Regions from separate parts of the Geobacillus sp. FSL K6-3411 genome, predicted to be linked through region 4. Evidence: riboswitches for the same ligand, from Rfam matches in the RefSeq annotation. Region 4 holds a riboswitch; each other region holds the start of a gene.
What was found. A riboswitch is a leader RNA that binds a small molecule or an ion and turns the genes downstream of it on or off. The one in region 4 is predicted to bind S-adenosylmethionine.
Positions count from the first base shown of each region.

Region 1: it holds a riboswitch for S-adenosylmethionine, as region 4 does, so the genes downstream of both, NSQ22_RS03925 (bifunctional homocysteine S-methyltransferase/methylenetetrahydrofolate reductase) here and mtnW (2,3-diketo-5-methylthiopentyl-1-phosphate enolase) in region 4, are expected to answer to the same signal.
Region 2: it holds a riboswitch for S-adenosylmethionine, as region 4 does, so the genes downstream of both, NSQ22_RS07085 (hypothetical protein) here and mtnW (2,3-diketo-5-methylthiopentyl-1-phosphate enolase) in region 4, are expected to answer to the same signal.
Region 3: it holds a riboswitch for S-adenosylmethionine, as region 4 does, so the genes downstream of both, NSQ22_RS07750 (methionine ABC transporter ATP-binding protein) here and mtnW (2,3-diketo-5-methylthiopentyl-1-phosphate enolase) in region 4, are expected to answer to the same signal.

Region 1 covers NZ_CP150187.1:773,336-781,400, forward strand. The annotation lists gene metH (methionine synthase) at 1-1,069, opposite strand, end outside; gene NSQ22_RS03925 (bifunctional homocysteine S-methyltransferase/methylenetetrahydrofolate reductase) at 1,062-2,912, opposite strand; SAM riboswitch class I at 2,985-3,086, opposite strand; gene NSQ22_RS03930 (ABC transporter ATP-binding protein) at 3,707-4,798, shown strand; gene NSQ22_RS03935 (ABC transporter permease) at 4,768-5,574, shown strand; gene NSQ22_RS03940 (ABC transporter permease) at 5,571-6,374, shown strand; gene NSQ22_RS03945 (ABC transporter substrate-binding protein) at 6,375-7,448, shown strand; partial or broken gene NSQ22_RS03950 (DUF1572 family protein) at 7,516-7,755, opposite strand; gene NSQ22_RS03955 (hypothetical protein) at 7,923-8,065, opposite strand, start outside.
Region 2 covers NZ_CP150187.1:1,387,338-1,395,402, forward strand. The annotation lists gene NSQ22_RS07075 (MIP/aquaporin family protein) at 1-474, shown strand, start outside; gene glpK (glycerol kinase GlpK) at 541-2,034, shown strand; SAM riboswitch class I at 2,389-2,493, shown strand; gene NSQ22_RS07085 (hypothetical protein) at 2,566-2,901, shown strand; gene NSQ22_RS07090 (hypothetical protein) at 3,280-3,474, shown strand; gene NSQ22_RS07095 (PaaI family thioesterase) at 3,544-4,026, shown strand; gene NSQ22_RS07100 (PaaI family thioesterase) at 4,210-4,626, opposite strand; gene hutG (formimidoylglutamase) at 4,770-5,738, shown strand; gene NSQ22_RS07110 (helix-turn-helix domain-containing protein) at 5,743-7,218, shown strand; gene hutU (urocanate hydratase) at 7,387-8,065, shown strand, end outside.
Region 3 covers NZ_CP150187.1:1,537,645-1,545,709, forward strand. The annotation lists gene NSQ22_RS07730 (ClpX C4-type zinc finger protein) at 1-257, shown strand, start outside; gene NSQ22_RS07735 (MFS transporter) at 270-1,466, opposite strand; gene NSQ22_RS07740 (MetQ/NlpA family ABC transporter substrate-binding protein) at 1,578-2,423, opposite strand; gene NSQ22_RS07745 (methionine ABC transporter permease) at 2,464-3,129, opposite strand; gene NSQ22_RS07750 (methionine ABC transporter ATP-binding protein) at 3,119-4,132, opposite strand; SAM riboswitch class I at 4,222-4,329, opposite strand; gene NSQ22_RS07755 (bifunctional ADP-dependent NAD(P)H-hydrate dehydratase/NAD(P)H-hydrate epimerase) at 4,522-6,057, shown strand; gene NSQ22_RS07760 (GNAT family N-acetyltransferase) at 6,333-6,773, shown strand; gene NSQ22_RS07765 (IclR family transcriptional regulator) at 6,900-7,649, shown strand; gene pxpB (5-oxoprolinase subunit PxpB) at 7,652-8,065, shown strand, end outside.
Region 4 covers NZ_CP150187.1:982,680-990,744, forward strand. The annotation lists gene NSQ22_RS05005 (carbon-nitrogen family hydrolase) at 1-361, opposite strand, end outside; gene NSQ22_RS05010 (pyridoxal phosphate-dependent aminotransferase) at 461-1,636, shown strand; SAM riboswitch class I at 1,734-1,840, shown strand; gene mtnW (2,3-diketo-5-methylthiopentyl-1-phosphate enolase) at 1,910-3,151, shown strand; gene mtnX (2-hydroxy-3-keto-5-methylthiopentenyl-1-phosphate phosphatase) at 3,148-3,810, shown strand; gene NSQ22_RS05025 (methylthioribulose 1-phosphate dehydratase) at 3,807-4,442, shown strand; gene NSQ22_RS05030 (cupin domain-containing protein) at 4,472-5,014, shown strand; gene NSQ22_RS05035 (ZIP family metal transporter) at 5,160-5,891, opposite strand; gene NSQ22_RS05040 (MarR family transcriptional regulator) at 6,107-6,568, shown strand; gene NSQ22_RS05045 (PduL/EutD family phosphate acyltransferase) at 6,778-6,981, shown strand; gene NSQ22_RS05050 (short-chain dehydrogenase) at 7,043-7,594, opposite strand; gene NSQ22_RS05055 (S9 family peptidase) at 7,613-8,065, opposite strand, start outside.

The sequences.
Region 1 (8,065 bases), 210 kb from region 4:
CGGCGATGAGACGCTTAAATTTGCGCGAGCCGATGACGTTCGTCCGTTCGCCGACAAAGAGCGGGCGCATCGTTTCATCGTACATGAGCGCCTCGATGCCGGAGACAGCGTGTATGTCAAACGAAGACGGGATGACTCGCGGCGGAAGATCGCGCACCGCTTCGGCAATGGCGCGAATATGGTCCGGTGTCGTGCCGCAACAACCGCCGACAATGTTGATCCAGCCTTTTTCAGCAAAACGGCGAATTTTCTCTGCCAACATGTCCGGCGTTTCATGGTAATGCCCTTCTTCGTCCGGCAGACCAGCATTTGGATAGCAGCTGACCGCTGTGTCGGCGAGCGTGGCGAGCGTGCGCAAATGGTCGGTCATAAATTCCGGACCGGTCGCGCAGTTTAAGCCGACAGCGATCGGATTCATATGGCGGATGGAGATGAAAAACGAATCGATCGCCTGCCCGGCAAGCGTCGTGCCCATCGGTTCAATCGTTCCAGAAATCATAAGCGGTACGCGGCGGCCGACGGCTTCAAACGCTTTGGAAATGCCGATGAATCCCGCTTTGACGTTCAGTGTATCTTGGCACGTTTCCAAAAGTAGAAGGTCGACACCGCCTAACAATAGTCCGCGTGCCTGTTCTTCATAGGCGGTAACAAGTTCGTCAAACGTCGCTCCGCCCGTCACTGATAACGTCTTTGTCGTCGGTCCCATCGAGCCGGCGACAAAACGCGGCCAGTCCGGCGTCGAGAACAATTCGGCCGCTTGTTTCGCCAGTTTCGCGGCCTCGATGTTCAGTTCGAGCGCTAAATGCCCAAGGCCGTATTCGTCAAGCACGATGCGTGTCGCCCCGAACGTGTTCGTTTCGATTATGTCGGCGCCAGCTTCCAAGTACGCTTCATGAATATGGCGGATGACATGCGGGGCGGTGAGGGTCAAATATTCGTTGCACCCTTCGTACGCCTCGCCGCCAAAATCAGATGCTGATAGGTTGGCGCTTTGGATCATCGTCCCCATGGCGCCGTCGATGACAAGAATTTTTCGCTGTAGTTGCTGTTCTAAGGTGATGTTAGCCATGAACAACCTTCCTTTCTTTGGCGGCCGCTTCTTTTTCGTGAATGTAGCGGATGAGCTCAACCGTCATGTCATAACGCAAAAACGGCGTAATTAAATAAATGCCGTTAAACAAGTCGAATGCAGCGTCAATAAGCGCTTTGGCGATGGCAATTCCTTCGCGCGTTGCCTCGACTGGGTCGTTGCCGCACGCCGCCATGCGGGCGCGAATCTCATCGGAAAGCGTAATGCCCGGCACTTCATGATGCAAAAAGTCGGCGTTGCGCGCGCTCACAAGCGGCATAATGCCGATGTAGATCGGTGTGTGAAGATGCTTCGTCGCTTCGTACACCTCAACGATTTTCTCTTCTGAATAAACAGGTTGGGTCAAGAAATAATGAGCGCCGCATTGAATTTTTTTCTCCATGCGTTCAACGGCTTTATCTAAATGGCGGACGTTCGGATTGAACGCTGCGCCGATTGAGAAGTTCGTTTTTTGCCCGAGCGGTTTGCCGGAGTACGACAGTCCTTCGTTAAACTGGCTGATTAAGCGGATTAAGTCGAATGATGATAAATCATACACCGATGTTGCTCCAGGAAAGTCACCGATTTTCGATGGGTCGCCGGTAATAGCGAGCACATCGGTAATGCCGAGCGTATGCAACCCCATTAAATGCGACTGCAAGCCGATCAAGTTGCGGTCACGGCACGTAATATGGATGAGTGGACGGACGCCGAGTTGTTCTTTCACGATTGAGCCGACCGCGACGTTGCTGATGCGCGGCGTGGCGAGCGAGTTGTCAGCGAGCGTTAGTGCATCAATGCCGGCATCATGGAGCGCTTTGGCTCCGACGAGAAACTTGTCAATACCTAATTGTTTTGGCGGGTCGAGCTCAACGATCACCGAGCGGCGCGTGCGGGCTAATTCTGAAAGCGGCGTTACTGCCGACGGGTTGTCGGCTTGCACTGATACTGACACGGCACGCCGTTTTACCGTTTTTTTCGTCACGGGTTTCCGGTCTTGAAGCGCCCGAGCCATCGCTTCAATATGTTTTGGCGTCGTGCCGCAGCACCCGCCGATTAAGCGCACCCCTTGGTCACGAAACGCTTTAGCCGTTTCCTCGAAATATTCGGCATTTGTCTCATAGACGAGCCGACCGTCGCGGTAGTCGGGGAGGCTCGCGTTCGGGTACGCCGATAAAAAGGCGCGCGTTGGCAGCGGTACTTCTTCCAGCGACTGAAGCATATGGTAAGGCCCGAGCCGACAGTTCAGCCCGACAACATCGGCGCCAAGCGCTTCTAAGCGTGCGAGGGCATCAGCGAGCGGCGTGCCGTCTTGCAAGACGCCAACTTCATGAAGCGATACGTGGGCGATGATCGGTAAGGTTGTCTCTTTGCGGGCGATGGTGAGCACCGTCTCTAACTCTTCTAAATCGTAATACGTCTCAAGCAGCACGCCGTCCACGCCCTCAGCAAGCAAGACAAACAGCTGCTCGCGGAACGTCCGCTTCACTTCCTCAAGCGGCACAGCGCTTTTGTTCAATGTGCGCAGTCCGCCGATTGTTCCGAGTACGTGCGTCCGCCCGTTCGCCGCTTGCTTGGCGAGCCGCACCGCCGCCCGGTTGATGGACGGCACCTCGTCCTCAAGGCCGTAGCGGGCGAGTTTTACATAGTTGGCGCCGTATGTATTCGTCTGGATGACATCAGCGCCCGCCGCGATATATGCCTCGTGAATATGGACGATTTCTTCTGGTTTTGATAGATTCAATTCTTCAAAACAACGGTCAATACCATGGGAATATAGAAGCGTCCCCATCGCCCCGTCAGCGATCAGCACGCGTTGTTTTAACTCATCAAGCAATCCCACGTTCCGATCCCCCCGTTTCTCCGTAAATAAAAAGAAAAAAGCCTTCTAAGAAGAAGACTTGTCATTCGCTTCTTCTTATCTTCCAGGCTTCCGCCTGTCTGGATTTAGCACCTTGGCCGCGGCCAGGTTGCTGAGGGTTCACCGGGCCAGTCCCTCCCCCTCTCTTGATAAGAATGTTTGTATGAAGTTGTTGGGCAATGTTCTGACTATTACTCTATAATTTAGCGCATTTTCTGAAATTGTTCAATACAGTAAAGAGGGAAAATTGAAAAAAATGAGGCGAAGGGAAGGGGAGTTTGGAGGAGGATCATCGTAATGAAAGGTGTTGCTAACATGTATGAACATCTGTCTATGGAAGAAGTGCAGGATCGCTGAATCTTTGTTTTTTCGCTCGTCATGTTGAATGCTATTTTGACAGTTGTCTTCCTTCGGCGAAAGCACTTAGGAGTGGTTGTTCATTTTCTGTTGCTCTCTGTCGCAGTCGCCTTAGCGTTGAGGGGTATCATGTTTGACTTTATTGATGTGCAGGCATCGGAATCAATCTTCTTTCTGCTTGGCAAGGCGGGAATATCGGTGAAGAGTGGGATGAGGAGTTTGCTAGTTGAAATCGCAAAGCTTTCAAGGCGATATGAACCATGGGAAGCCCGTCATTCCAAGTTGAGGGGGGGGTTCTGTTGCTTTTGTTCTCCCTTATTGATTTTTACTAATGCCCGTCATGATTTTTCCATTGCCCTTTTGTCATTCATATGTTCTAATTAGGAATGATGGAAATGGAAAGGGTAGGGGGTGCAAAGGTGAGCAGACAAGAAATCATCCGCTTTGACCATGTGACAAAAGAATATGATGGGACAGCGGTATTGGATGATGTTAGTTTTGAGATGGAGAGAGGAAAGTTTTATACATTACTTGGGCCGTCGGGATGCGGGAAGACGACGATTTTGCGGCTGATTGCCGGGTTTATTGAGCCAACTGATGGCACCGTTTATTTCCATGGGAAGCCGATGAATGACGTCCCACCAAACAAGCGGCAAGTCAATACAGTGTTTCAAGATTATGCTTTGTTTCCGCATTTGGACGTATTTGAAAATGTCGCCTTTGGCTTGCGCATAAAAAAGATGAAAGAAGCCGACATTCGCCAAAAGGTGAGTGAAGCGCTCCGGTTTGTCAACTTGGAAGGGTATGAGCGCCGGCGCATTCAAGAAATGTCCGGCGGCCAACGTCAGCGCGTTGCGATTGCGCGGGCGATCGTGAATGAGCCGGAAGTGCTGCTTTTGGATGAGCCGCTATCGGCCTTGGATTTGAAGCTGCGCACGGAAATGCAGTACGAGTTGCGGGAGCTGCAGCGCCGATTGGGAATCACGTTTGTGTTCGTCACGCATGATCAAGAGGAAGCATTGGCTATGTCGGATTATATATTCGTTTTGAATAAAGGGAAAATCCAGCAGTTCGGTACACCAAAAGAGATTTACGATGAACCAGTCAATCGGTTTGTCGCCGATTTTATTGGGGAATCGAACATTTTATCGGGGCGCATGATCGAAGATTTTCTTGTCGAGTTTGCCGGACAGCGTTTCGTTTGTGTTGATCATGGTTTTGCGCCTAATGAACCGGTCGACGTTGTCATCCGACCGGAAGATTTGGAACTTGTGGCGCCGAAAGATGGTCAGATCGTCATTCGTGTCGATTCGCTGCTCTTTCGCGGTGTTCATTATGAAATTTGCGGCTACGATGAAAACGGCAACGAATGGCTTGTTCATTCGACAAGAAGAGCAGAAGTGGGGGAAACGGTCGGTCTCCGGTTTGAACCAGAGGCGATTCATGTCATGCAAGTCGAGAGGGAGAAAGGAGACGTAGAATGGAACGGGCATGGCGGAACTGGTATTTGATCCCCTACGTCGTATGGCTTGTTTTGTTTGTTATCGCACCGATCGTGTTTTTAGTGTATGAATCGTTTTTGGATATCGATGGGCAGTGGACGATAGCCAATTATGAAAAAGTGCTGACGCCCATTTATTTGAAAATGATGGCTTATTCATTCTGGTACGCATTTTTAATTACCCTTGTATCATTATTGATCGGTTATCCAACTGCCTATTGGTTGACAAAAACAAAGCATAAACAGCTATGGCTGTTGTTGCTCATTTTGCCGATGTGGGTGAATTTGTTGTTGAAAGTATATGCGTTTTTAGGATTGTTCGGCACGTACGGGTTGGCCAACGCCTTCTTGCAAGCGATCGGCATCGGAGCGCGGCAGCTGTTGTTTACTGATTTCAGCTTTGTGTTCGTCTCGGTGTATATTTTTATTCCGTTTATGGTGCTGCCAATTTTTAATGCGTTAGAAGAATTGCCGCCGACCTTGATTGATGCTGCCCGCGATTTGGGCGCTTCGGCGTGGACAACGTTTCGCCGTGTCGTTTTCCCGCTGACGCTTGGCGGGGTGAAAGCCGGCTGCCAAGCGGTGTTTATCCCCGCGTTGTCGTTGTTTATGATTACGCGTCTTGTTGCGGGCAATCGCGTCATTACGCTTGGTACCGCCATTGAACAGCATTTTCTCGTCACCCAAGATTGGGGGATGGGGGCAACGATTGCCGTTGTGTTAATGATCGCGATGGCGATCATTGTCTTCTTGACAGGAAGCGGAAGGAAAGAGGGAAGTCGATGAAACGTACACATCGGTGGGGGCGCTTATATTTGCTGGTTGTGTTTGCTATTATGTACACGCCGATTGGGTACTTGATGTATTATTCGTTCAACAGCGGCGGGACAATGCACGATTTTCAATCATTCACGTTGGAATGGTATCGCGAGGTATTGTCAGATGATCGATTGTTGATCATCGTGCTCAATACGATTGTCGTCGCTTTGTTGTCAGCGGCAGTCGCGACGATTTTGGGCGTCATCGGGGCATTGGCCATTTATTATGTCAAGCGGCAACGGACGAAACATACCCTTCTCGCCCTCAACAACGTGCTGATTGTCAGTCCGGATGTCATTATCGGTGCTTCGTTTTTATTGCTGTTTACGCTGGCTGGCATTAAGCTGGGGTTTACGTCCGTGCTGTTGTCCCATATCGCCTTTAGCGTGCCAATTGTCGTATTGATGGTGTTGCCAAAACTCGAGGAAATGAGTCCGACGTTAATCGATGCGGCGCGCGATTTGGGAGCAGGGCCGTGGCAAGTGCTGTCGGGCGTTGTACTTCCGTTTTTGACGCCGAGCATATGGGCCGGATTTTTTATGGCGCTCACCTATTCGCTTGATGATTTTGCCGTGACATTTTTTGTCACCGGAAACGGCTTCTCGACGTTATCGGTAGAAATTTATTCACGGGCGCGCCAAGGCATTTCCTTATCAATCAATGCGCTGTCGACATTGCTGTTTTTGTTTACGATGTTGCTTGTCGTCGGCTATTACGTGCTCAGCCAAAAAGGCGGGAGAATGTATGGGATAGGGGGGCGGAAGTAGGTGAAACGGCTTGTTCAAGGATTTGCTGCTATATTCATCGCCGCGTTCGCCCTCATGTTCATGACCCAGCAGCTGAACGAAGCGGAAGGATATGGAGGCGACAAGACGGTCAGTGTGTACAACTGGGGCGATTACATCGACCCTGCGCTTATCCGGAAGTTTGAAAAAGAAACCGGCTGGAAAGTGATTTACGAAACGTTCGATTCGAACGAGGCGATGATGGCGAAAATTGCTCAAGGCGGCGCGACGTTTGATGTTGCCGTTCCGTCCGATTACGCCATCAGCAAAATGATTGAGGAAAACTTGCTCTTGCCGCTTGACCATAACAAGCTGCCGAATTTGAAATATATCGAACCGCGGTTTCTCGACTTGTCGTTTGATCCGCATAACCGGTATTCGGTGCCGTATTTTTGGGGGACGGTTGGCATTGTCTACAACCGCGAGATGCTTGGCGGCAAAACGATCACCGACTGGAACGATTTATGGGATCCAAGCTTGCGTAATCAAATTTTGCTTGTCGATGGGGCGCGTGAAGTGATGGGGATGGCATTAAACAGCCTCGGCTATTCGCTCAATGATACGAACAAGCATCATCTGCGAGAGGCAAAACAAAAGCTCGACCGGCTCATGCCGAATGTGAAGGCCATTGTTGGCGACGAAATCAAGCTGCTTCTCGTCAATGAAGAGGCGGCCATCGGTGTCGTCTGGTCGGGCGATGCGGCGGAAATCATTGCCGAAAACGACAAGCTCGATTATGTCGTGCCCGAAGAAGGATCCAACTTATGGTTTGACAATATGGTAATTCCAAAAACGGCGAAAAACATCGAGGGAGCGCACGCGTTTATCAATTTTATGCTTGATCCAAAACATGCGGCACAAAACGCTGAGTATGTCGGCTATTCGACGCCGAATAAAGCGGCGCTTCGCTATTTACCGAAAGACATCGCCAACGACCAGCGTTTTTATCCGGATTTAGATTCGGTCGGACGTTTGGAAGTGTATGAAAACTTAGGAAAGCGCATGCTTGCCTACTACAATGAGCTGTTTTTGGAGTTTAAGATGCATCAAAAGTAAACAATCACCGGATGAGCGAGTGCGTGTCTAGAAAAACTCGACACGCGCTCGCTTTTTGTTGAAAAAGTTAGTGCTTTCTTTTTCTCGGGATCGTCAGTGTCTTCCAGTGATCGGCGTTTAGCTGTTTCGCGATATAGACGATTTGTCCGATATGATACGAATAATAATACATTTGCCGCTCAATTGCTTCGATGACGGAATGGGGTTTGACGCGGATCGTGACCGTCCGCAACAAGTCCGTTGCTTGCAGTTCGTTCAGCGTTTGAAAGAAAGCAGACCATCCCTTTTCCCAGTAAGCTTCTATCTTACCATACAACCATAAAAAAGCAATATATAGTACGATTTTTTAAAAAACATACTATATAATGTGTTTCGGGTAGCTGTTTTTTTATTTTGTCAAGCAGAAAAAACAATAGAAAACAGGGAAAAAGGGAGAAAAAATTCCTTATTCATTGAAGATCTTTTTTAAACCGTTTAACTATTAGCTTTTATTTCATTTTCTAACTCTTCAATTTCTAAATGCCATTTATCTCGTGTACTATACAAAATTTCGCATACTAATTTTGAAAAGGAGTCTTTATTTTGATTTATCTCTTGCTCTAACTGTTTTAAATCCG
Region 2 (8,065 bases), 400 kb from region 4:
CTCGGTGTATTTGCTACTAGTCCGGCCGTGCCGAATGTGTCTGCTAACTTGCTGAGCGAAATGATCGGTACGTTTGTGCTCGTCCTAGGGATTTTAGCCATTGGTGCCAACCGATTCGCCGATGGCCTCAACCCGTTTATTGTCGGCTTTCTCATTATCGCCATCGGCTTGTCGCTCGGCGGTACGACCGGGTATGCCATCAACCCGGCACGTGATTTCGGACCGCGCCTCGCCCACTTTTTGTTGCCGATCCCGGGAAAAGGACCATCAAATTGGTCGTACGCCTGGGTGCCGATTATCGGGCCGCTGCTTGGCGGTGCGCTTGGCAGTCTAGTATATAAAGCGTTGTTTTTAGGAAAGACAAGTGCGGCGCTATGGGGCGTGCTCATTGCCGCGGCGGCGGTGCTGGCTGGAGCTGGCATGATGAAAGGAAAAGGGGCGGGCTCGGCGGTAGCGGATCGCCGTTCAGTTTGATAGGAGGCCCGGTGTTTGCGGCGGTGTCATTGAGCTGAAAAAATCAAGTAGGAGAGGAGAATGTTCATGACAGATCAATATATTTTAGCGATTGACCAAGGCACAACAAGCTCGCGCGCCATTTTGTTCAACCGTGGTGGAGAAATTGTTCATATGGCGCAAAAAGAATTTACGCAATATTTCCCACAGCCCGGCTGGGTTGAGCATAATGCGAACGAAATTTGGGGCTCGGTGCTTGCGGTCATTGCCAGTGTCTTGTCTGAGGCGCAAGTGAAGCCGGAACAAGTGGCGGCGATCGGCATTACGAACCAGCGGGAAACGACCGTTGTCTGGGAAAAAGAGAGCGGCAATCCGATTTACAACGCCATCGTTTGGCAATCGCGGCAAACGGCTGATATTTGCGACGAGTTGAAAGCGAAAGGGTATGATCCGCTGTTTCGCGAAAAAACGGGGCTGCTCATTGACGCTTATTTTTCGGGAACGAAAGTGAAATGGATTTTAGATCATGTCGACGGAGCGCGTGAACGGGCGGAGCGCGGCGAGCTGCTGTTTGGCACGATCGACACGTGGCTTATTTGGAAGCTGTCCGGCGGCCGCGCTCATGTGACTGATTACTCGAATGCGTCGCGTACATTGATGTTTAACATTCATACGCTTGAATGGGACGATGAGTTGCTTGCAATTTTAAACGTGCCAAAGGCGATGCTCCCTGAGGTGCGGCCGTCCTCGGAAGTATATGCGAAAACCGTTCCGCATCATTTCTTCGGCGTGGAAGTGCCGATCGCTGGGGCGGCGGGTGACCAGCAGGCAGCCTTGTTCGGACAGGCGTGCTTTGCTGAAGGGATGGCGAAGAATACATACGGCACCGGCTGCTTTATGCTCATGAACACCGGAGAAAAAGCGGTGCAGTCAAAACACGGGCTGTTGACAACAATTGCTTGGGGCATCGATGGCAAAGTCGAATATGCGCTTGAAGGCAGCATCTTCGTCGCCGGTTCGGCCATTCAATGGCTGCGCGACGGCTTGCGGATGATCAAAACGGCGGCTGACAGCGAAACGTACGCCGAAAAAGTCGAGTCAACGGACGGGGTGTACGTTGTCCCGGCGTTCGTCGGTCTCGGCACGCCGTATTGGGACAGCGAGGTGCGTGGAGCGGTGTTTGGCCTCACACGTGGCACGACGAAAGAACATTTCATCCGTGCGACATTGGAATCGCTCGCCTACCAGACAAGGGACGTGCTCGCCGCTATGGAAGCGGATGCCGGCTTGCCGCTGACGACATTGCGCGTCGACGGAGGAGCGGTGAAAAACAACTTGCTCATGCAGTTTCAAAGCGATTTGCTCGCTGTGCCGGTCGAGCGGCCGATGATTAGCGAGACGACCGCGCTTGGAGCGGCGTACTTAGCTGGGCTGGCGGTCGGCTATTGGGGCAGTCGTGAAGATATTGCTGCCCAGTGGCAGCTTGAGCGCCGCTTTGAGCCGCAGATGACTGACGATAAGCGAACGGCACTCTATGAAGGCTGGAAAAAAGCAGTGCGGGCGGCGATGATGTTTAAATAACGGGAAGAAAACGGATACCCTTGGCTGAGGGTGTCCGTTTTTTGGTGGTTCAAAACAGGAGCAAAGCTGATGGTAGCGAAGGGCAGGGATGTCAGCGCACGCCCTGACAAGCCTTTACTTGTTCGCAACCCGTCTGGAAAAGAGAAAGACAACCGCTATCTTATTTTATAAAACTATGTGCTAAATATTCAACAACCATAAAAAAGCAACAGCTGGCAAAAACCAAAACAACCTATCATCTCGCTTGCGTTGCAACATCAAGCAGCCAGCGCCTCAAAGTAACTAAAATAGGCAGAAGAAACAAAAAGTTTGCACTTTTGTTTCCCCATGGTAATATAAGAGTAAATTGCATATGTCTTATCAAGAGTGGGCGAGAGAACGGGCTTGATGACCCCACAGCAACCTGCCGCTGGCAAGGTGCTAAAACCCGCAAAGCGAGTTCGCTTTGGATGATAAGAACGGTTCCACCCCTTTTCGCATCATTCCGAGGCGAAAGGGGTTTTTTGATGGATGGGAGGTGAGGAAGAAACAATGGCGGAACGATTTTCGATCCGCGCTTGCATGGCGGCACATTTGCCGGCTGCGGCGTTTGCGGTTCACGTTATGCGTTGCGTGCGGGCGGAACTCATTCAGTTTGATTCACAGGCGGTCGTGCATGTCGACCGTGAGGACGGGTATGTCCATTTGTATGGGGAAGCACAAGGAACGATATTTTCTATCTTGCTAACGAACGCTGAGGTGGATGAATGGAAAGCGGAAGATCCGTATGCCCTTGACCGCTATATATGGATGGAGCTAGGAAAAAAAGAAATTTTGCCTACGCGAATGACACCGTATTTGCGAGCAGTGTTTTCCATTGAGTCCTAAAGAAGAACAACGAATGACCGCAAAAAAATGGGCATATGCCATCATCCAAGTATCGCAGCACCAAAAGCATGTTATCAAAACGCCGTCGGTCTGGAACGGTTAAGATACATACAAACGAGACGCCTGAGACGCCGAAATGAACGTTTTTACAACTTGACGAGTCGGTTATCGGCGAGCTGATTGAAAGGATACAACACAAATTTGCCCGCTGAAGGGAAATGACATCACTTCGCATAAGGCAAGGCATTGAGCAAAAGAAAGAGAGGCTCGTGTCGGTTGGTGGTTCCGTTTGTCCGAGGAAGAGATGACGAGCCGAAAGAAAGCAAGAATCCTCATCGTCTGGGCCGCCTGTTGCCATCGATCTTTGGGCGTTAGGGCATGGCTAACGCCCTTCCATTTTCTTGTCTCGACCGCATGCCGATCGGTGGCATGAGTTTATCAGCTTTGTTTTATACAGGGGGGAGTTGGGCTGAATCAGGAACGATTCCCGGTGAGGGGTCAACTCCTTGTTTGCAACGCGCGTTCGGGTTATTAAACGAAGGGCGGTGTGGACGGAAAGGGACGTTGATGTAAAAAGAGCTCTTTGGGGGTCGTGGTCTTTTCGATCCGATGATATACTAGAAAAAGAGGGGAGGAGATTTAGTGGAAGAAACGATCGTTCACGCCATTCAAGATGACTATCCGGATGAATTTGCTTGGTGCTATGGCTGTGGCCGACTGAATGAACATGGCCACCATTTCCGCACTGGATGGCAGGGAGACAAGACGGTAACCGTATACACTCCGCGCCCAGAACATACGGCCATCCCTGGATTTGTGTACGGTGGACTGATCGCCTCGCTGATCGACTGCCACGGCACCGGCTCAGCAGCGCTTGCGTTGCACCGGAAAAATGGCCATGAGCCGGGCAGTGGGGAAGCGCCGCCGCGCTTTGTCACCGCTTCACTGCATGTCGATTTTCTCAAACCGACGCCGCACGGTGTGCCGCTTGTGGCCATCGGCACGGTGACGGAAATTCATCCGAAAAAATGGCAAGTCGACGCCGAAGTGTTTGCGAACGGCGAATTGTGTGCCCGCGGACAAGTCGTAGCTGTCGTCATGCCAAAAACATTTGTCCGTCCTTAACAGACAGCGAAAAGCGCCGGAGAGCCGCCGTTTTTTGACAGCGCTTTCTTCGGCGCTTTGCAGCTGGAGTTCGACTAAGGACGGCAATGTTGCTTTCGCGTTTAGTTTCTCTATTGGAGAAATCACGTTGTTGTATATTATCAACCTTCTAGCGTCCAAGAACGTTTAGTAGACATTGTTCTTTCATCGTTTGTCCATAATCAGCACCGATGACGTAGCGCTTGCTACCTCTTTGCCGTTTTGCCGTACGGTGGCGGTCACATAGGCGATAGTCCGGCCGAATTTTTCCACTTGTGCCTCGATTTCTGCTTCTCCGGCTTCCATCGGACGATGAAATGTCGTTTGCAAGTTGATTGACGCATGGAGTTGATCATCGCGAAGCAAGGTCGTCACCGCATAAGCCATCATAATGTCTGCCGCCGCTCCGACAAATCCGCCCATGATCACCCCATTGCCGTTAAGCAATGATTCGCTTACCGTCCATACACCTTTCGCATAGCCGTCCCGAGCTTCCGTCAAGTGAACGCCAAGTGTTACGTCGCATGGCGGCGGCGCGCTTTGACCAGTGATCACCTCGTGCAAGTTCGTCAATTGCTTCATCTCTAACACCCTTTCTGTTATGAATCATGGTGGTTGTATTCGCCAAACAGCGACGATTTCCTCTTTTCTCGTTGGGAGGAAGGAGAATGGAAAAGAGAAAGCGAAAAAGTCCAATCGAGGAAAACCGAAAGGAGGAAGAGTGGATGTACCAACCACCAGAGGCGAGCTGCTGGACGGGGCGGGTGGACAGTGTGAGCGATGAACGGGCGTTTCGTCTCCATCAGCGCATTCGCCTATTAGATTTATCGGGGCCATTAACGCCGTTGGAACAAGCAGCGGCTTTTATTGGATTTGTGTGCGACGAAGGAGTGCGCCACAATCAAGGACGCCAAGGAGCGAAAGAGGCGCCAGCCGCCGTGAAAGCAGCGTTGGCGCGGTTGCCATGGCATCTTCCATCAGGAGCGTCGATCTACGATGCAGGCGATATCGTTTGTGCTGACGGACGTCTCGAACAAAGCCAGGCCGAACTCGGAAAAGCCATCGCCCGCCTGTTGCAGAGCGGGGTGGCGCCGGTGGTGATCGGCGGCGGCCATGAGACGGCGTATGGCCATTACTTGGGCGTCCGTGCAGCGCTTGGGCCGAACGCTCGATTGGGCATCATCAATATTGACGCTCATTTCGATTTGCGTCCGTACGACAACGGGCCGACGTCAGGGACGATGTTTCGACAAATATTAGATGAAGATAAACAGGTGGGGTATTGCTGCTTAGGGATTCAGCGGCTTGGGAACACGGCAGCGCTGTTTGCGGACGCGGAGAGGTACGGATGCGAATACATACTCGAAGAACAGCTAACGGCGGGAGCGATCGAGGCGGCTTATGAACGAATTGAACAATTTGCCTTGAGGCATGACAGCATAATATTGACCATTTGCATGGACGCGATCAGTGCGGCTGCAGCGCCAGGAGTGAGCGCGCCGTCGCCGTTTGGACTCTCTCCATCATTGGCACGTGCGCTCATTCGCCGAATCGTTTCCCACCCAAAAACAATCAGTGTGGATCTTTGCGAAGTCAATCCGCTCGTTGATGAAGGCGGAAAAACAGTGGCGTTAGCCGCCGCCTTCTGCATGGAAGCGCTTCTTCATTTTCGACGTTTGCAACCGAGGCGGTGAGAAGATGAAATTGGTCATTGCCGAACGGGATCACAACGAACGGGAGGCGATCCGCTGGCTTGTGTCTGCGTATTCACTGCCGATTGAGCAAGTGTACACGGCGGCCACGGTGGAGGAGATGAGGGCGCTTCTAGAGCGGGAGGCGCCGGAGCTATTGTATGTCGAATTAGATATGATTCCGTATGAACAATGGGGGAAAGCGACGTCTTGCATCCGTTTGTTTTGCCAGCGGGTGATTGCGGTGACCGCCGAGGCGACATTCGCGCGGGCAAAACAAGCCATCGATTTACAATGCGTCGATTTGCTTGTGAAGCCGCTTGAGCCCGCCAAACTGAAACAAGCGTTGAGAACGGCGGCTTCGCTTTCCGCTGGCGGTGAACGCCCCCGTCTTGATGCCCATTTTGACGATTATCGCCCGTTATTTTACGAGGACTTTGCTGATGTCTCCTTCCATGTATGGCTGGTGCAAGCGGAACAGCCTTCCCTATCTGCTGAGGTGGTTCGCTTTTTAACGAGCTATCCGTTTCGCCGGCGTGCGCGCGTATTACCGTTGACTCATATGGCGGTGTGCCTTTTTCCCGAGCTGCCGGGCAATGGAAAGGAAGAAGCATGGAAGATGATGCGCGATTGGGAGGAGGAACATCATGAACCGTTGGCGGTGGTCATCATGCCACCGGATGGTCAGCAATCGGTGCGTATGCGCTATCAAGCTGCCCGCCGGCTGCTCGAGACGACATTTTTTATCGGCTACCAGCAAGTGATTGCTCCAGCGCCTGAATATGAACAGTGGCGTGAGTTGGATCCGTTTTTGACGCCGGAAGAGCAACGACAATGGGTTGAAATGCTTGAGCAGTTTGACCACGAGGCGGTCAAACGATGGTTGCAGAATGAATTTTCCCATTGGACGCCGCCGTTTCCGAGCCCAGAGATGGTACGCACGCGGCTGACGAGTATCTTGGCGCAAATCCGGCGATTCATGAAAACATACCGTCTTGACCACGGCACGATGGAATGTGAGTACATGCGTCTATTTCAAGACATTTTGTACAATCCTGTGCTGTATCGTATCGTCCAAGAATTGATTTTGTTTTTATACCGGCTGCTCCACGAAGCGAGGAGGGCTGAGGAAGGTGCGCGTGTCGACGCCATCGAACGGGGGCTTCGCTATATGGAAACGCATTTTCGCGATCCGTCGCTCACGCTGGAGCGGACCGCGGCAGCAGCCGGACGCAGCCCTGCGTATTTCAGCCATTTGTTGTCGACAAAGCGCGGTGTGACGTTTCGCCAATGGCTGACGAAACGGCGACTCGAGGAGGCAAAGCGGTTGCTTCGACAAACCGACTTGTCTGTGAAAGAAATCGCCGAACAGACTGGGTTTCGGACAGCTCATTATTTGACGCGCGTCTTTAAAGCCGAACTGAACCGGACGCCGACCGCCTACCGTGATGAACAACGGCTCCATCGGTCATCACCGCAGTAGACAGTTTTTCGAAAGAAATGAACATATATCAAAAGAAATGGACGGATGTGGTATAAAGAAATATGAAATTTCTAAAAAAACGGATCAACTTTAAAAGAAGAGCATCTATCTCCCTCCTCTTGGCTTCCTTCATAATAAAAAGCAAAGAGGAAAAAGAGGGGGATGACGATGGGAAACAAACGGACGGTTCAAGCGCTTTCAGGAACAACGCGGCAAGCGAAAGGGTGGATTCAGGAAGCAGCGCTCCGCATGTTAAACAACAACTTGCATCCGGATGTCGCCGAGCGGCCGGATGAATTGATCGTCTACGGCGGCATCGGTAAAGCGGCGCGCAACTGGGAATGTTATGAGGCGATTGTGGACACTCTTCTTCGTTTAGAAAACGATGAGACATTGCTCATTCAATCGGGGAAGCCGGTCGCGGTGTTTCGCACCCATCCGAACGCGCCGCGCGTGCTCATCGCCAACTCTAACCTCGTGCCGGCATGGGCGACGTGGGACCATTTCCATGAACTCGACAAAAAAGGATTGATCATGTACGGGCAAATGACGGCCGGCAGCTGGATTTACATCGGAAGCCAAGGCATCGTTCAAGGGACGTACGAAACGTTCGCCGAAGTGGCGCGCCAGCACTTTGGCGGCACACTGGCGGGAACGATCACGGTCACGGCTGGCCTTGGCGGCATGGGTGGGGCGCAGCCGTTGGCAGTGACGATGAACGGCGGCGTCTGTATTGCTATCGAAGTCGACCCGGCTCGCATCCAGCGCCGTCTTGACACGAAATATCTTGACACGATGACTGACAGCCTAGACGTCGCGCTTCAAATGGCAAAACAAGCGAAAGAAG
Region 3 (8,065 bases), 550 kb from region 4:
CGAAATTGACAGCACTGCGTTGGGAAGGCAAATGTGCTTATATTGATAGCCATTTGCTTGATAACGTGTATGAAGCGCTCTCCGTCTTCCCTCTTGAAAAGCTGGAAGAGGCCTTGGCGTTGGAAGCGCAAGAAGCGTGCGACGGTCGCTGTTCGTTTTGTTTGAAAGAAAAGCCGCGGCTCATTAACGGACCGCTGGCATCAATTTGTGAAGATTGCCTGCAATTTGGGCTGCAAGTCATTACGAAGCAACCGTAATGGAAGCGGCGGTCATCTTACGTGTGATGGCCGCCGTTTTTCCGCAAACAGGATGAGTGGGTAAGATAAGGAGAGTAATGCCAAAATAAAGGCGATGACGCCGATCCAATGAAAGTGAACCCAAACGTAACCGCCCGCCGTTCCGGCGAGGCTTGACCCTAAATAATAGAAAAGAAGATATAAGGAGGACGCTTGCGTTTTATGAATGTGCGTCCGTTCCCCAATCCAAGCGCTTGCAATCGAATGGCAGCCGAAAAAGCCAAACGTAAACAGCGCCAGACCGGCTATTTTTACGAGTGCCGAAGGAGCGAGCGTGACAAACGCTCCAAGTGCTGTTACAGCCACCGAAAGGCGAAGGGTGCGCGCATGGCCGTACTCATCTGCCTTCCGCCCCATATACACAGAGCTGAAGCTGCCAAAGATATATACAATAAATAAAAACCCGAGCACCGACTGGCGGAACGAATACGGCGGTTCGCTTAACAAAAAGCTGATGTAATTGTAGAGCGTCACAAAGCCGCCCATAAACAAAAAGCCAAGGACAACGAGCGCCATTAGCGGCTTGTTGCGAAGATGGACAGCGTACGTCCGCCATGCTGCTTCGTCGCTGTTTCGCCGCTGGGGTGCCTGTCTTGGAGCAGGCAGAAGGGCGGTGAAGGCGAGGCAAAGCGCTAGGGAAAGAAGGCCGATGATCCCAAGTGCCCATCGCCATGAAAAAAGATCGGTAAGCACCCCAGTCAAAATTCGTCCGGCCATGCCGCCGATCGATGTGCCGCTAATATAAAGCCCCATCGCTTTGCCGACGCTTGCCGGGTGGAATTCTTCAGCGACATAGGCCATCGCCAATGAAGGAATGCCTGCTGCTGAGATGCCAATGAAGGTACGCGCTGCAAGCAGCACCGCAAAGTTTGGGCTGAACGCCATTGCGATGGCAAGGAGCGAGGTCAGCCACATCGATACTGTCATCACGCGTTTTTTGCCGATTCGATCTGACAAGTTGGCGGCGATCAGCATCATAACCGCAAGCGTACCGGTCGATGCCGATACGGTTAAGCTCGCTGCTGCGGCGGAAACGTCAAACTGTTTAGCGAAAATCGGCAGCAGCGGTTGGGTCGTGTACAGGACGGCAAATGTCACAAAGCCGCCAAAAAATAATGATGCGCTTGCTTTGATGTATTCGCTGCTTCCTTTTTCAATGTATGTCAACATTGATCGCCTCTTTTGGAACGAAATGAAACGGAACACTTCTACTATACTGCTTTTTTATCCCCATCGTCTACAGAAGAAAATGCCGCCCATGCAGAGCGGCGTATCGTTGTGTTATTTGTTTCGTTCTAGCATCCATTTCGGTTTGCCGAACCCTCGAAACTCTTGATCAATGACTTTCTCAAATTCTTTTGACTCGACTGCTTCTTTGAGATCTTTGACAAACGGTTGGTTCAAATCTTTTGTATTGACAACAATGCGATTCCGGTAGTCATCCGGCATGTTTTCCAACGCTAAGGCGTCGGTTAAATCCATTTTCGCCGCTAAGGCGAAGTTGCCGGGGACAGCTGCCAAATCAACACTTTCCACCGTGCGCGGCAGCTGGCCAGCTTCAATCGGCTTGAATTGGAGATGTTTCACATTTTCTTTGACATCTTTTTCTGACACCGTGAGCGGGTTTACGGCTGAGTCGAGTTTAATTAAGCCGTGATCTTGCAAAATTAACAACGTCCGCGCCAAGTTCGTCGGGTCGTTCGGGATGGCGATTTCGCTCCCGGCGGCCACTTCATCAAGTGATTTGAATTTGTTTGAATAAATGCCCATTGGGGCGGTCGGTACAACGATGACTTCCGAAAGGTCCAAGTTGTGCTCTTTTGCGAAATTTTCCATATAAATTTTGTGCTGGAACAAGTTTGCATCTAGGTCGCCGTTGGCTAAAGCCAAGTTTGGTTGGATATAATCGCTGAATTCGACGACGTTTACTTCATACCCTTTTTTCTCCAAAATCGGCTTGATCGCCTTATTCACCATATCACTGTACGGACCGGAAGTCGCTCCGATTGTCAACTCTTTTTTCTCTTTCGATTCAGCGCTGCTCTCAGATGAGGAGCTGCTGTTGCCGCAGGCGGCAAGAGTGCCGAACACGAGAAGCAATGTGAGCGCCATCAACCATTTTTTCATCATGAAGTCCTCCCTATGAGTGAGTTTAATAGTAAGCGGCCTATCGCTTGTCAACAAGACGAGCGATGCGGTCGCCGGCAAACTGGATGACTTGGACAAGGCAAATTAAAATAACAATAGTGGTGATCATGACCGTATTGTCATAGCGGTAATAGCCGAAACGAATGGCTAAATCGCCGACACCGCCGCCGCCCACGATTCCGGCCATTGCGGAATAGCCGACTAAACTGATTGTTGTAATTGTTATTCCTTGTACAATGCCCGGTCGGGCTTCTGGGAGCAGCACGTCTTTAATGATCATCCACGGCGTCGCCCCAACCGCCACCGCTGCTTCAATAACGTCTTTTTCAATCTCGCGCAACGAGGTTTCCACGATTCGTGCGAAAAAGGGAATAGCCGCCACCGATAAAGAAACAGAGGCTGCTGTCGGTCCGATCGTAGTTCCCGTGAGGAGCTTTGTCAGCGGTAAGAGACCGACAAGCAAAATGATAAACGGAATCGATCGAACCATGTTAACGAGAAAGCCGAGAACGGATTTTAAAATGGCATGTTCCAAAAACAAGCCGCGGTCGGTGACGAACAGCAAAACGCCAAGCGGCAATCCAACAATGATCGCGACAAACAAGGAAATAGCCACCATATAAATCGTTTCGAAAAACGCCTTATTCAACTCCGGAAGCAGGCCTAGTAATGTATCAAGCAGCATGCGAAACAACCTCCAATCTGTTCGTCCGTTTAGCGATATAATCCATCGCCCGTTGAATTTCATCCTCTTTCCCGATCAGCTCCATCACAAAAATACCGAGCGGTTTGTCTTGGATATACTCGATTTTGGCATGCAAAATATTTCCTTTTACTTCAAATTGTTGCAACATATCGGAAACGATTGTTTCCGTCGCGCTTTTGCCTTCAAACTGAATTTTCACGATCGTCCCCGTATGCGTTTCCCGTAAATGTGCAGGCAAGTCAACATGCATGACGCTATGGACGAACGATCTCGTTAATTCTTCTTTCGGATGGGTAAACAGCTCATAAACGGTGCCGAGTTCAATCACTTTGCCGTTTTGCATGACGGCAACGCGGTCACATATATGTTTGACCACTTCCATTTCGTGAGTAATGAAGACGATCGTAATACCGAGCTCACGGTTAATTTTTTTCAGCAGTTCTAAAATCGATTTGGTCGTGCTCGGATCGAGCGCCGATGTGGCTTCATCGCATAACAGGACGGTCGGATTGTTAGCGAGTGCCCGGGCGATGCCGACGCGCTGTTTTTGCCCGCCACTCAGCTGCGCCGGATAGGCGTCCCGCTTGTCGGATAGACCGACCATGTCGAGCAGCTCATTGACCCGTTTTTCGATGTCCGGTTTCGGTTTTTTAGCTGCTTTTAAGGCGAAGGCGATATTTTCAAATACTGTTTTCGAGCTAACTAAAGAAAAGTGTTGGAAAATCATTCCGATTTTTTGGCGCACTTGCCGCAGTTCTTTGGCATCTAATGCTGTTACATCGATCCCATCGATGAGAATGCGGCCGGATGTGGGACGTTCTAGGGCGTTTAAGCAGCGCAGCAGCGTGCTTTTTCCAGCGCCGCTGTAGCCGATGATGCCAAAAATTTCACCATCGCGAATCGTAAGTGATACGTTGTCTACCGCAACGGTTTGTTTCTTTTTCGTTGTATACACCTTTGTAACGTTTTGAATGTCGATCATGTCCATCCTCCTTGTGTTGATAGGTAGAATTTGGTAAACAAAAATGCCTCTTTCATTCGGAAAGAGGCATCGGTGGTATGTAAACTCCCGACTTATCTTTCAGAATGAAAGCCATTCTGCAGGAATTAGCACCGTTCCCTCAAGGGGAGGTTGCCGGACGTCATTGGGCCTGTTCCCTCAGTCACTCTTGATAAGCGGTTTGCTGTATGTAATTTTTATGAAATTCATGATAATGCGACAGCTATGTGTTGTCAATATGTATTTTCCATTCGGATTCTTCAGGAAACGTTTACATCGTTGCGCTTCTAGAGAAAATATTTGTGCTCGTCTTTCGCTTGGAAAAATTGTACACTAAACAATAGGGATGGAAATGGAAAGGGGAATGGGCAATGATTCCGATCGTAACGGCTGATGAAATGTACGCCATTGACCGAGAAGTGGCCGAGCGGATCGGCATTCGTGATGACTCGTTGATGGAAAACGCTGGGCAGGCACTGTTTCGGGTGTTGAAAGAGCGAATTCCACACACGGCTAGGGTGGCGGTGCTCGTCGGGACGGGCAATAACGGCGGCGACGGATTGGTCATTGCACGCATGTTGAAAAGTTATGGTTATGACGCCGATGTATGGCTCGTGCCGCTGCAAGAGAAGGTGAAAGGCGCGGCGCGCACGGCGCTTGAGGTGTACGAGCGGTCGGGGTATTCTTGGATAGCTTATGAGGGGAATGAACGAGCGTTTGCGGCACACGTGCCACATTACGACGTCATCATTGACTCGCTCCTTGGCATTGGCATCAAAGGAGACGTGCGCCTGCCGTATAAAGAAATCATTGAGCAAGTGAATCGCACGTCCGCAACGGTATACGCGATCGATGTGCCAAGCGGGGTGCCGGCTGATGGAGGCGATGTCAGCACCGCCATTCGTGCTGATGCGACGCTTACCGTCCAATGTCCGAAGCTTGGGGCGTATACGTTTCCTGCGGCGGATTATTACGGAGAGATCGCTGTGGTCGATATCGGCATCCCGCCGCTAGCGGTGCAGGTGAAGACAGATGCCCGGTTTTTGTGGGAACATAGCGATGTGGTGCAGACAATGCCGAAGCGAAAACGGTCATCGCATAAAGGAACGCACGGTAAGCTGCTCATTGTCGGCGGATCTAAGGAGATGAGCGGGGCGGTAACGATGACAGCGAAAGCGGCACTTCGCAGCGGGGCCGGGCTTGTGACGATGGCCGTTCCGGAAACGGTGTACGAGGCAGTTGCCAGCCGTGTGCCGGAGGCGATGTACCGGTTATGGCCGGCAGAGGGTGGCGCATTTGCTGGCGTGGCTGATTGGGCTGGGCTTGATATCGACGCGATGGCCATCGGCCCGGGAATGGGGCGAACGGAAGGAGTGCGACGCTTAGTGAGCGAACTTGTGCGCCAGCCAGTGCCGCTTGTCATTGATGCAGACGCTTTGTTTTTTTGGGATGACTACGCCGAACGAGTGCGCGAACGGAGCGCCCCGACGGTGATTACCCCGCACCCGGGAGAGATGGCGCGCATTGTCCATCGTTCCATTCGCGAAGTGGAGCATGACCGCTTTGGCGTATCGAAGCGGCTGGCTATGGAATATGGTGTGTATGTCGTCTTAAAAGGGCCGTATACGATTGTCACCACGCCAGACGGGGCGCAATATGTGAACGCGACCGGCAACCCGGCGTTGGCTAAGGGGGGAAGCGGCGATGTGTTGACTGGCATCGTGGCGGCGTTTTTGTTGCAGCATGAGGCGGTGCAGCCGGCGGTGAATAATGCTGTGTTCGTCCACGGCCAAGCAGCTGATTGGCTTGTGCAAAACGGTCATTCACTGTGGGACGTCTTGGCTTCTGACGTCATTGACGCATTGCCGGCTGTGTTGGCTAGGCTGGGCGATGGTGCGCAAGTGTGAACGTGATGGGAGTGGCCAGCCGTTTTACTAGGAAGAAGGTCTTGGCTGCTCAACGTTTACGGATAAAGAAAAGAAAGGAAGCGTCTTCAAAGCGCGCTTCCTTGTTTGCTTTTGGCAACAAGCGATTCAATGTGCCCAACCGGTCCCGCGGTTCGTTATGCTTTTTACGTACGAGCAGGACGATCCGCTTTCCGGGGAAGCGGGGGTGGGGGAATCTTATTCTTCCATTTTTGGATAAACATAGATATAATTAATTGCACAAATAGAGAAGGGGGATGGAAACCGTGCCACAATTCGTTTGGCTTGAAACTGAAGAGGAAGTGAGAAGCGCTTTTCCAGTCATGCGTGAGCTGCGCACTCACTTAGATGAGGAAACGTATGTCGCGCTTGTGCGTGAAGCGAAAGAAAAAGAAGGGTACAAGCTAGTGGCCTTATATGATCAAGATAAAATGGTTGCTGTCATCGGATTCATGCCGATGATCACACTCTATAATGGTCGTTTTATTTGGGTGTGTGATTTGGTCACCGCTTCGAGCGAGCGGTCGAAAGGGTACGGGAAAGCGTTGTTGTCGTATGTACACGATTGGGCGAAAGCGCATGGCTACGGGATCGTTTCGTTATCGTCCGGTTTGCAGCGAACCGATGCCCATCGTTTTTACGAGCAAAAGATGGAATATCAAAAAGTGAGTTATGTGTTTTTGAAACGTTTATCTTGAAGCCAACAGCGTCCATTTATCGGACGCTGTTTGTTTTTTGTAGAAAATAATTGGACTTTTCGTTATAATTTAAATAAAATTCATATTTCGGAATTATCATTCCGATATTCGGAACAAGGAGAGGCCATGAATAAAACGGTTTTGAAAACAAAAGAGCTGCTAGATTTGTTTCTTGATTGCGAGCGGTTAACGCTGCCGGAGATGGTTGCGCGGCTTCGGATGCCGAAAACGTCGGTGTACCGGATGGCGCAGTCGCTTGTGGCGCTAGGCTTTTTGCAAAAACAAGGCGACCAGTATGAACTCGGCTTGTCGTTATTGACGTTCGGAGCGCTTGTCGCCGAGCGGCTCGATATTCGTCGAGTGGCGCTGCCGGTCATGGAGCGGCTGAAAGAGGAGACGAAGGAAGCAGTGAATTTAGTCATCCGCGACGGCGATGAAGCGCTGTATATCGAAAAAGTGGAGACGTCCGAACCGGTGCGCGTCTATACGAAAGTTGGGCGGCGTGCACCGCTGTATGCTGGGGCGTGCCCGCGCGTCTTGCTTGCGTTTATGGATGAAGTTGACCGGGAACGGTATTTAGAACAAGTGGAACTAGTGAAAATCGCTAAATGTACGGTGACAGACAAACAAGTGTTGCGCCGATTGGTAGAAGAAGGCCGGAATCAAGGCTATACGGTTAGTTGTTCTGAGCTGGAAAACTACTCTGCTGCTGTTGCTGTGCCGATTTTCAACCATGAAGGGGCAGCGGTTGCTGGGTTGAGCGTCGCCGGTCCGGAACCACGTTTTTCGCCCGATGATGTGGTGCGCATCGTTCCGCTATTAAAGCAGGCGGCGATGGATATCTCACGTGAACTTGGTTTTCAAGGGAAGGGGTAACGATGGAATACACGTTGTTTCCGTTATGCGAATACGCGGTGACCGTTCGATTTGCCAGTTACATTGACGAAGCCGTAAACGATATCGTTCACGAAACAGCAGCCCGGCTTCAGGGAGAGAGAAAAGAAGGCATCAAGGAAATCGTGCCGGCGTTTTCCTCACTGACCGTCTATTATGATCCGGTGGTGGCCGGAAATTATGCTGACGTATGTGCCTGGCTGCGCGAGAATATCGGATCGACCGGACAGGCCACCCGCCATTCGACGCGAACCATCGTCATTCCCGTTTGTTACGGCGGCGAGTTCGGGCCGGATTTAGCGGATGTCGCCCGCTTTCATGGGATGACGGAAGATGAAGTGGTGGCGCTTCATTCCTCGGGCCGTTACCGCGTCTATATGATCGGTTTTTCACCCGGG
Region 4 (8,065 bases):
CATCCATCAGCTGAAACAAATGAACTTTGCTATATTCCTTGATGATTTGGCCGTTTCGATTGGCGACAATCATTGTGTTCGTTACGCCGGCGTCCGTTTTTTTAGCGACTGAGCCGGCCACAAAATGGATGCCGTATGTTTGTGCCAATCGGGAGGCGAACGTTTTCGCCCGTTCGGCATTGTCATCAGCGATTTCATCTAAGCGCGTCAAGTCATAACCGGTCGTCCACAGCTCCGGAAGAACGATGATATCGGCTCCTTCTTTGACGGCGAGTTCCACGGCTTTTTCGGCTTGCTGTTCGTTTTTTTGCGGGTCACCAAACGCGATATCCAATTGGAGGCAAGCGATGCGGATGGTCATTGTTTTTCACCTCAATGAAAAAATTTACTTTACATTTTGCTTTTTACGATATATGATTTTGCACTAGAATTTCAAGAAATTTTTGAGAAGGTGTGGGCGATGACGACCGAATTTCCTTTTTCCGAACTGCTTGAACAGTTGCCGAAGCAATTTTTTGCTTCGCTTGTCGCCAAAGTGGGAGCGAAAATAAAGGCCGGGCACGATGTCATTAATTTAGGGCAAGGCAATCCGGATCAGCCGACGCCTGGCCATATTGTTGAGGCGATGCAACAGGCAGTGGCCAATCCAAAATACCATAAATATTCGCCGTTTCAAGGTTACTCATTTTTGAAAAAAGCAGTCGCTGCGTTTTATGCGCGTGAGTACGGGGTTGATGTGGATCCAACCCGCGAGGTAGCCATTTTGTTTGGCGGTAAGGCTGGTCTTGTTGAGCTGCCGCTTTGCCTCGTCAATCCGGGCGATGTGGTGCTTGTCCCGGATCCGGGCTATCCGGACTACTGGTCCGGGATCGCGCTCGCCCGCGCACGGATGGAAATGATGCCGCTTATCGCCGAGCAGCAATTTTTGCCTGATTACAGTGCCATTCCGGCAGCGGTCGCTGATCAGGCCAAACTGATGTTTTTGAACTATCCGAACAACCCGACCGGGGCGACGGCGACGAAAGAGTTTTTTGCTGAAACAGTGGCGTTCGCCGCTAAGTACGGCATTGCTGTTGTGCATGATTTCGCCTACGGGGCGATCGGTTTTGATGGCAAAAAGCCGGTCAGCTTTCTCGAAGTTGATGGGGCGAAAGAGGTCGGTGTTGAAATTTACACGTTTTCCAAAACGTACAATATGGCCGGTTGGCGTGTCGCGTTTGCCGTTGGCAACGAGCAGATCATCCGGGCGATTGAGCTGTTGCAAGATCATTTGTATGTCAGTTTGTTCGGCGCTGTTCAAGAGGCGGCTGCCGCGGCGCTTCTCGGTCCGCAAGATTGCGTCACGGAGCTCGTCGCATTGTATGAAGCGCGCCGCAATACGTTCATTTCTGCCTTGCACCGCATCGGTTGGGAGGCGCCGGCACCGTCTGGATCGTTTTTCGCTTGGCTTCCCGTACCGAAAGGATTATCGTCCGCTGAGTTTGCCGACATACTGCTTGAACGCGTACACGTGGCGGTCGCCCCGGGCATCGGTTTTGGCAAGCACGGCGAAGGCTATGTGCGCGTTGGTCTGTTGACAGATGAGGCGCGTCTTGTCGAAGCAGCTGAACGGATCGGGCGTCTCGGGCTGTTTTGAAAAAAATGATTGACAACAGCGGCAGAGGCTGTCATAATTCAAAGTACATTTGCCATACTCGACAAAATTGTTTGACAAGTTCATAAATACGCAATGATTCTTATCAAGAGTAGGCGGAGGGACGAGCCCGATGAAGCCCGGCAACCGGCTTGGCATATCAAGCACGGTGCTAATTCTTGCAGCGGAAACGCTGAGAGATAAGAAGAGTGCCATGGAAGAATGATGCCTCTTCTTAGTGAAGAGGCTTTTTTCTTTAGGAAAGAGGGATGAATGATGAGCACAGTGATTGCCACGTATTTGCTGCATGACGAGAAAGACATTCGCAAAAAAGCAGAAGGGATTGCGCTCGGCTTGACGGTCGGCACATGGACGGATTTGCCGGCATTAGAGCAAGAGCAGCTTCGCAAACATAAGGGAGAAGTCGTCGGGATTAAAGAACTTGGGGAAAGCGGTCCGGCGAACGAGTATTTCGGCAAGCGACTGAAGCGGGCGATCGTCAAAATTGCTTACCCGACGGTCAACTTTAGTGCTGATTTACCAGCGCTCTTGGCAACGACGTTTGGCAAACTGTCGCTTGATGGTGAAGTGAGGTTGCTTGATCTTGAGCTTTCGGACGAATGGAAACGGCATTTTCCGGGACCGCGTTTTGGCATTGCCGGTATTCGTGAAAAAGTCGGGGTATATGACCGCCCGCTATTGATGAGCATTTTTAAAGGTATCATCGGCCGCGATTTGGCGTATTTGACGTCCGAATTAAAGAAACAGGCACTTGGCGGCGTCGACTTAGTGAAAGATGACGAAATTTTATTTGACAATGAGTTGTTGCCGTTTGAAAAGCGGATCACCGCGGGCAAGGCGGCGCTCCAAGAAGTGTATGAACAAACAGGCAAACGGACGCTGTACGCCGTCAACTTGACCGGCAAAACGTTTGAACTGAAAGAGAAAGCGAAACGGGCAGCCGAGCTTGGCGCTGATGTGCTCTTGTTTAACGTGTTCACCTATGGGCTTGATGTTTTGCAAGGGTTGCGCGAGGACGAGAATATCAACGTGCCGATCATGGCTCACCCGGCGTTTAGCGGTGCCATGACGCCGTCTGAGTTTTACGGGGTCGCCCCGTCGCTGCTGCTCGGAAAGTTTTTGCGGCTTGCGGGAGCTGATTTTGTCTTGTTCCCATCGCCATATGGCAGCGTCGCGCTTGAGCGTGAACAGGCGCTTGGCATTGCTCGGGCGCTCACCGATGAACAAGAGCCGTTTGCGCGCGCGTTTCCGGTACCGTCGGCCGGCATTCATCCGGGGCTCGTGCCGCTTCTAGTCCGCGATTTCGGTCTTGACTGCATTGTCAACGCTGGCGGCGGCATTCACGGCCATCCGGACGGGGCGATCGGCGGTGGGCAGGCGTTTCGTGCTGCCATTGATGCGGCTCTTGCCGGCCGTCTGCTCCGCGAAGCAGCGAAAGAAAACGAGGCGTTGCAAAAAGCGATCGACCGCTGGGGCGCGATTGAGGTGGAAGCATGAAAAAACAGCTTGTTCTCTTTTGTGATTTTGACGGGACGATTACAGAAAATGACAACATCATTGCGATTATGAAGCAGTTTGCTCCACCGGAGTGGGAAGCGCTGAAAGACGACATTCTCGCTGAGCGCCTCTCGGTTCAAGAAGGGGTCGGAAAGATGTTTTCCCTCCTTCCGTCGGCGTTGAAAGACGAGATCGTTGACTTTTTGCTTAGCACCGCCCGCCTGCGCGAAGGCTTTCGAGAGTTTGTCGCATTTACGAAAGAGAAAGGCATTCCGCTCTATATTGTGAGTGGCGGCATCGACTTTTTTGTCTATCCAATGCTAGACGGACTGATCGACAAAGAACGCATTTTTTGCAATGGCTCCGATTTCAGCAGCGAGATGATTCGCATCACATGGCCACACGCGTGCGACGGTAAGTGCCAAAACGGCTGCGGCTGTTGCAAGCCGTCACTTCTTCGAAAGCTCGCCCGTCCGGACGGGTATCATGTCGTCATTGGTGATTCGATTACCGACTTGGCAGTGGCGAAGCAAGCGGATTACGTGCTGGCGCGCGATTTCTTGCTTAAGAAATGTCAAGAGCTCGATTTGCCGCATGCACCGTTTACGACATTTTTTGATGTGGTGGATCATTTGCAGCGGCTGGAGGTGATCGCATGAGCATTATGTTGAAAAAATGGAATGAACTTGCGGAAGTGAAAGCTGAGCTCGCCGCCCGTGATTGGTTTTTTGCGACAAGCGGCAATTTGTCGCTCAAAGTGACCGATGCCCCGTTGACGTTCCTTGTCACCGCAAGCGGCAAAGATAAACGGAAGCAGACAAGCGAAGATTTTCTGCTCATCGACGCCGATGGAAAACCGGTGGAAGACACGCATTTGAAGCCGTCGGCGGAGACGCTTTTGCACGTCGAGGTTTATCGGCGGACGAATGCCGGCTGCGTCTTGCACGTTCATACGGTCGACAATAACATCATTTCCGACGTGTACGCTCAAAACAGGGAAGTAGTCTTTTCTGGTCAAGAAATTATTAAGGCGTTTGGCATCTGGGAAGAAAATGCGGAAGTGCGCATTCCGATCATTGACAATTACGCCGACATCCCGACTTTGGCTAATGAATTTGCCAAGCATATCGACGGTGATACGGGGGCTGTTTTGATCCAAAACCACGGTATTACCGTTTGGGGTCGTGATGCGTTTGAAGCGAAAAAACATTTGGAAGCGTGGGAGTTTTTGTTCAGCTGGCAGGTGAAGCGGCTATTATTACAACGGGTCGCTGTGCCGCTAGTTGACTAACCAATATATTTTTAAAGGGGGATTTGACGATGGCAGTGATTAAAGTGAAAAAAACGGGCCAAGTGATTGAAGGGGAAGACAATGTCCGCGCTTTTTTAAACAGCCAAGGTGTTTTGTATGAGCATTGGGATATTACAAAACTACCGGAGCATTTACGCGACAAATATGTGCTCACTGACGAAGAAAAAGAGGAAATTTTGGCGACGTTTAAAGATGAGATCGAAGACTTGGCGGCGCGTCGTGGCTACAAAACATGGGATATCGTCGCCCTGTCTGATGCGACTCCAAACTTGGAAGAGCTGCTGAAAAAATTTGAGCAAGTGCATATCCACACAGAGGATGAAGTGCGCGCCATTACGGCCGGTCACGGCATTTTCATCATCAAAGGAGACAAAGAAACCGGTTATTTTGACGTCGAGTTGGAAGCGGGCGATGTCATTTCTGTGCCGGAAGGAAATCCGCATTACTTCACATTGATGGATGACCGCCAAGTTGTTGCTGTCCGGTTATTTATTGATCCGTCCGGTTGGGTCGCCCATCCGTACGAAGAAAAAGAAGAAGTGAATTCATAATAGTTGAGAGGCTCCCGCAACAAGATGCCTTTTCTAGTTATCTAGGTAGACATGGAAAAAGCTGCCTGCTTTCCATCGTCTTCATAAAAGCGCATATAAAAAAGGGGTGTCCCGTTTGTCTTTAGGGCACCCTCTCTTTTTTTGATCAAAACGATTGCGTTAAAAAAATCATGAATACAATGCCGATAATAAATGCATATGTCGATGTCCGTTCGTTTCCATCGCCATGGCTTTCGGGAATGAGCTCTTTATAAATAATAAACAGCATAGCCCCAGCGGCAAACGCCAATCCGTACGGGACTAAACCGCGGAAGAGGGAGGTTAAATAAAAACCGAGCAGCGATGTGACGATTTCGACCGCTCCTGTCAACGTGGCAATAAGAAATGCTTTCAAGCGACTAATTTGTTGATGAACTAAAAATAAGGCGACTAAAAATCCTTCCGGCGCGTTTTGCAAACCGATGGCCAATGCGATCAAATTGCCGGTCGTCGCGGCATCGGATGCGTAGCTGACCCCAACGGACAACCCTTCAGGAAGATTGTGCATCGTAATGGCAGCGATAATGAGCATCGCTTTTTCGTCAAACTGTAAGCCATGTTTTGTATGTTCCAAGTCGATATGGGGAACAGTCATCTCGAGCAACGTTAAGATGAGCACACCTGCCGCCAGGCCGATTACGAGTGCTCCCAAGCCGCCGGTTTTTAACGCTTCGGGAATGAGACTTTCCATCGAGGCTGCCATCATAATGCCAGCGGAAAACGCTAGCAGTATATCACGCCAGCGGTGGGTGAGTGATTTAGCCAAAAACAAAATCGGCACGGCGCCAAGTCCTGTCGATAAGGCAGAAAGCACGCTGCCGACCAACACCTGGTTCATTCAATTCCCCCCTCATCATCCTTTACTTTTTCATATGCAATGATCATATAAATGTGACAATCGCCCAAGCGCCTTCATATAATAAATTATCATAACGAATTGGGAAGACGGTGGCGAGCAAAATGCATAGGTAGCTAGCAAAAACGGTTGCTTGTCTGTTTGCCGTTTCGGTATAATGCAAGTAAGAAATGGTCAAATGTAAAGGGTTGAATGCCATGGAACAGAAAGAACAAGAACTTGAGCAATCATTAAAGCTGTTTATTGTACTGTCACGGGCGTATCGTGCTGTCAGTGACCAAGTGAACAAATCGATCTGTTCGTGCGGGGTGAATCCGACTGAGTTTGCGGTGTTAGAACTGTTATACCATAAAGGCGACCAGCCGCTCCAGCAAATCGGTGAAAAAATTTTGCTCGCTAGCGGCAGCATCACTTACGTTGTCGACAAACTTGAAAACAAAGGGCTGATCGTCCGTCGTGCTTGTGAACGAGACCGGCGCGTCACGTATGCATCGATTACGGAAGAAGGTCGGCGGTTTATTGAGCGCGTCTTTCCCAAGCATGCAGAAAAAATTCATGAAACGATATCAGCGCTCACAGCGGAGGAGAAAGAGCAGGCGATCACTTTGCTAAAAAAATTAGGATATGGGGCGAAAAACGCCCAGCAAAACAGAGACTGACAGTTCGTCGGTCTCTTTCATTTTTGTTAAAAATGCGAAATATGGCGACTCTGTTCGTGGAAGACGTCGAACTGACAGTGCTCAAGCCGTTGTCGCACTGCCTGTTTGCTTGTCGGGGATACTGAGGGAACGCCAGGAATGACGATTCATGGGCTGAATGGAACGGTGACGGCAGACAAGGGGTCATCATTGCCAAGCGCCACATTCATATGACGTCGAAAGATACGGAAACGTTTAGCGTCCGCGACAAGCAAGTCATGAAAGTGAAAACGCAAGAGGAGCGCGCTCTCATTTTTGACGAAGTGACCGTCCGCGTCAGTGAAGACTTTGCGTTACATATGCACATTGAAAACGGTGAAGAGAACGCGGCCGGTTTAAAAACGGGTGATTACGTGAAGTTGCTTCCATCGTGAAATCATCCGCAGCAATGGGAGATAAGGCGCCCTCTCGGGACGAACGAGAGGGAGCCTCCCGTTAACGCGGGCGCTTCTTCTCTGATCGATCTAGGGTGCCGACCAGATGAAACGGCGTATCACGCCGAATGGCATCAATGACGCCGTCGCTGATTTCTTGATGGGTGAGCCAGCGCGAACCGTGTTCTTCCACGACAAAACCGAGCTGAACTTGCCGATAAAGACAAGCGGCAGGCAAACAGAGTTCCGCTTTCGCCTCGGCTGGATCGGCGCGGCTGCCGAGCACGTGAAACAAACGCCAAGGGCCGGGATGTCTGCTATTTTTTTGGATGACGGTCGGAAGCGCCTGTTTTCCGTCCGTATGGACCCACGCAATGATGAGATCAAAAGTTCCGTTTTTTTGGATGGTCCGAGAAATCAGAGAACAAAGCGCTTCTTGGTCGCGATAATCAACAAGAAGCGGGGTGATGGATGCCGTCTGTCCAGCACAGTCGATGAGCTGCTTCATCCGTGCGTAGCGGCGGGCGATGACAGACACATAATATCCTTCCCGCACAAGCCAAAGCGACACATCAGCCAACATACCTGTCCCACCGATGACAAGGGCGTGCATGGCATGTCTCCTTTCGGATTAATCCCGTGGTCCTTTCAAATAGTGATCAAACCAACCAACGATTTGGTGAAGCCGCTCGAGGCGAAGCGCCGGGTTCCCGGTGCGTGACAAATCATGGTTGGCGTCCGGGAAGCGGACGAGCTTTGTTTCTTGCCCGAGTTGTTTCAATGCGATAAACAACTGTTCCGCCTGCTCGATCGGGCAGCGATAGTCATGCTCGCTATGCAAAATTAAAAGCGGCGTGCGCACATTTTTGACGTACTTGAGCGGCGAATGATGCCAAAGCCGCTCAGCGTCTTCCCAGACGTCGCACCCGACTTCCCATTTCGTGAAAAAGTAGCCGATGTCGCTCACACCGGCGAAGCTGAGCCAGTTGGAAATCGAGCGCTGGGTAACAGCGGCCCGGAAGCGATTGGTGTGCCCGACGATCCAGTTCGTCATAAACCCGCCGTAGCTGCCGCCGGTAACGCC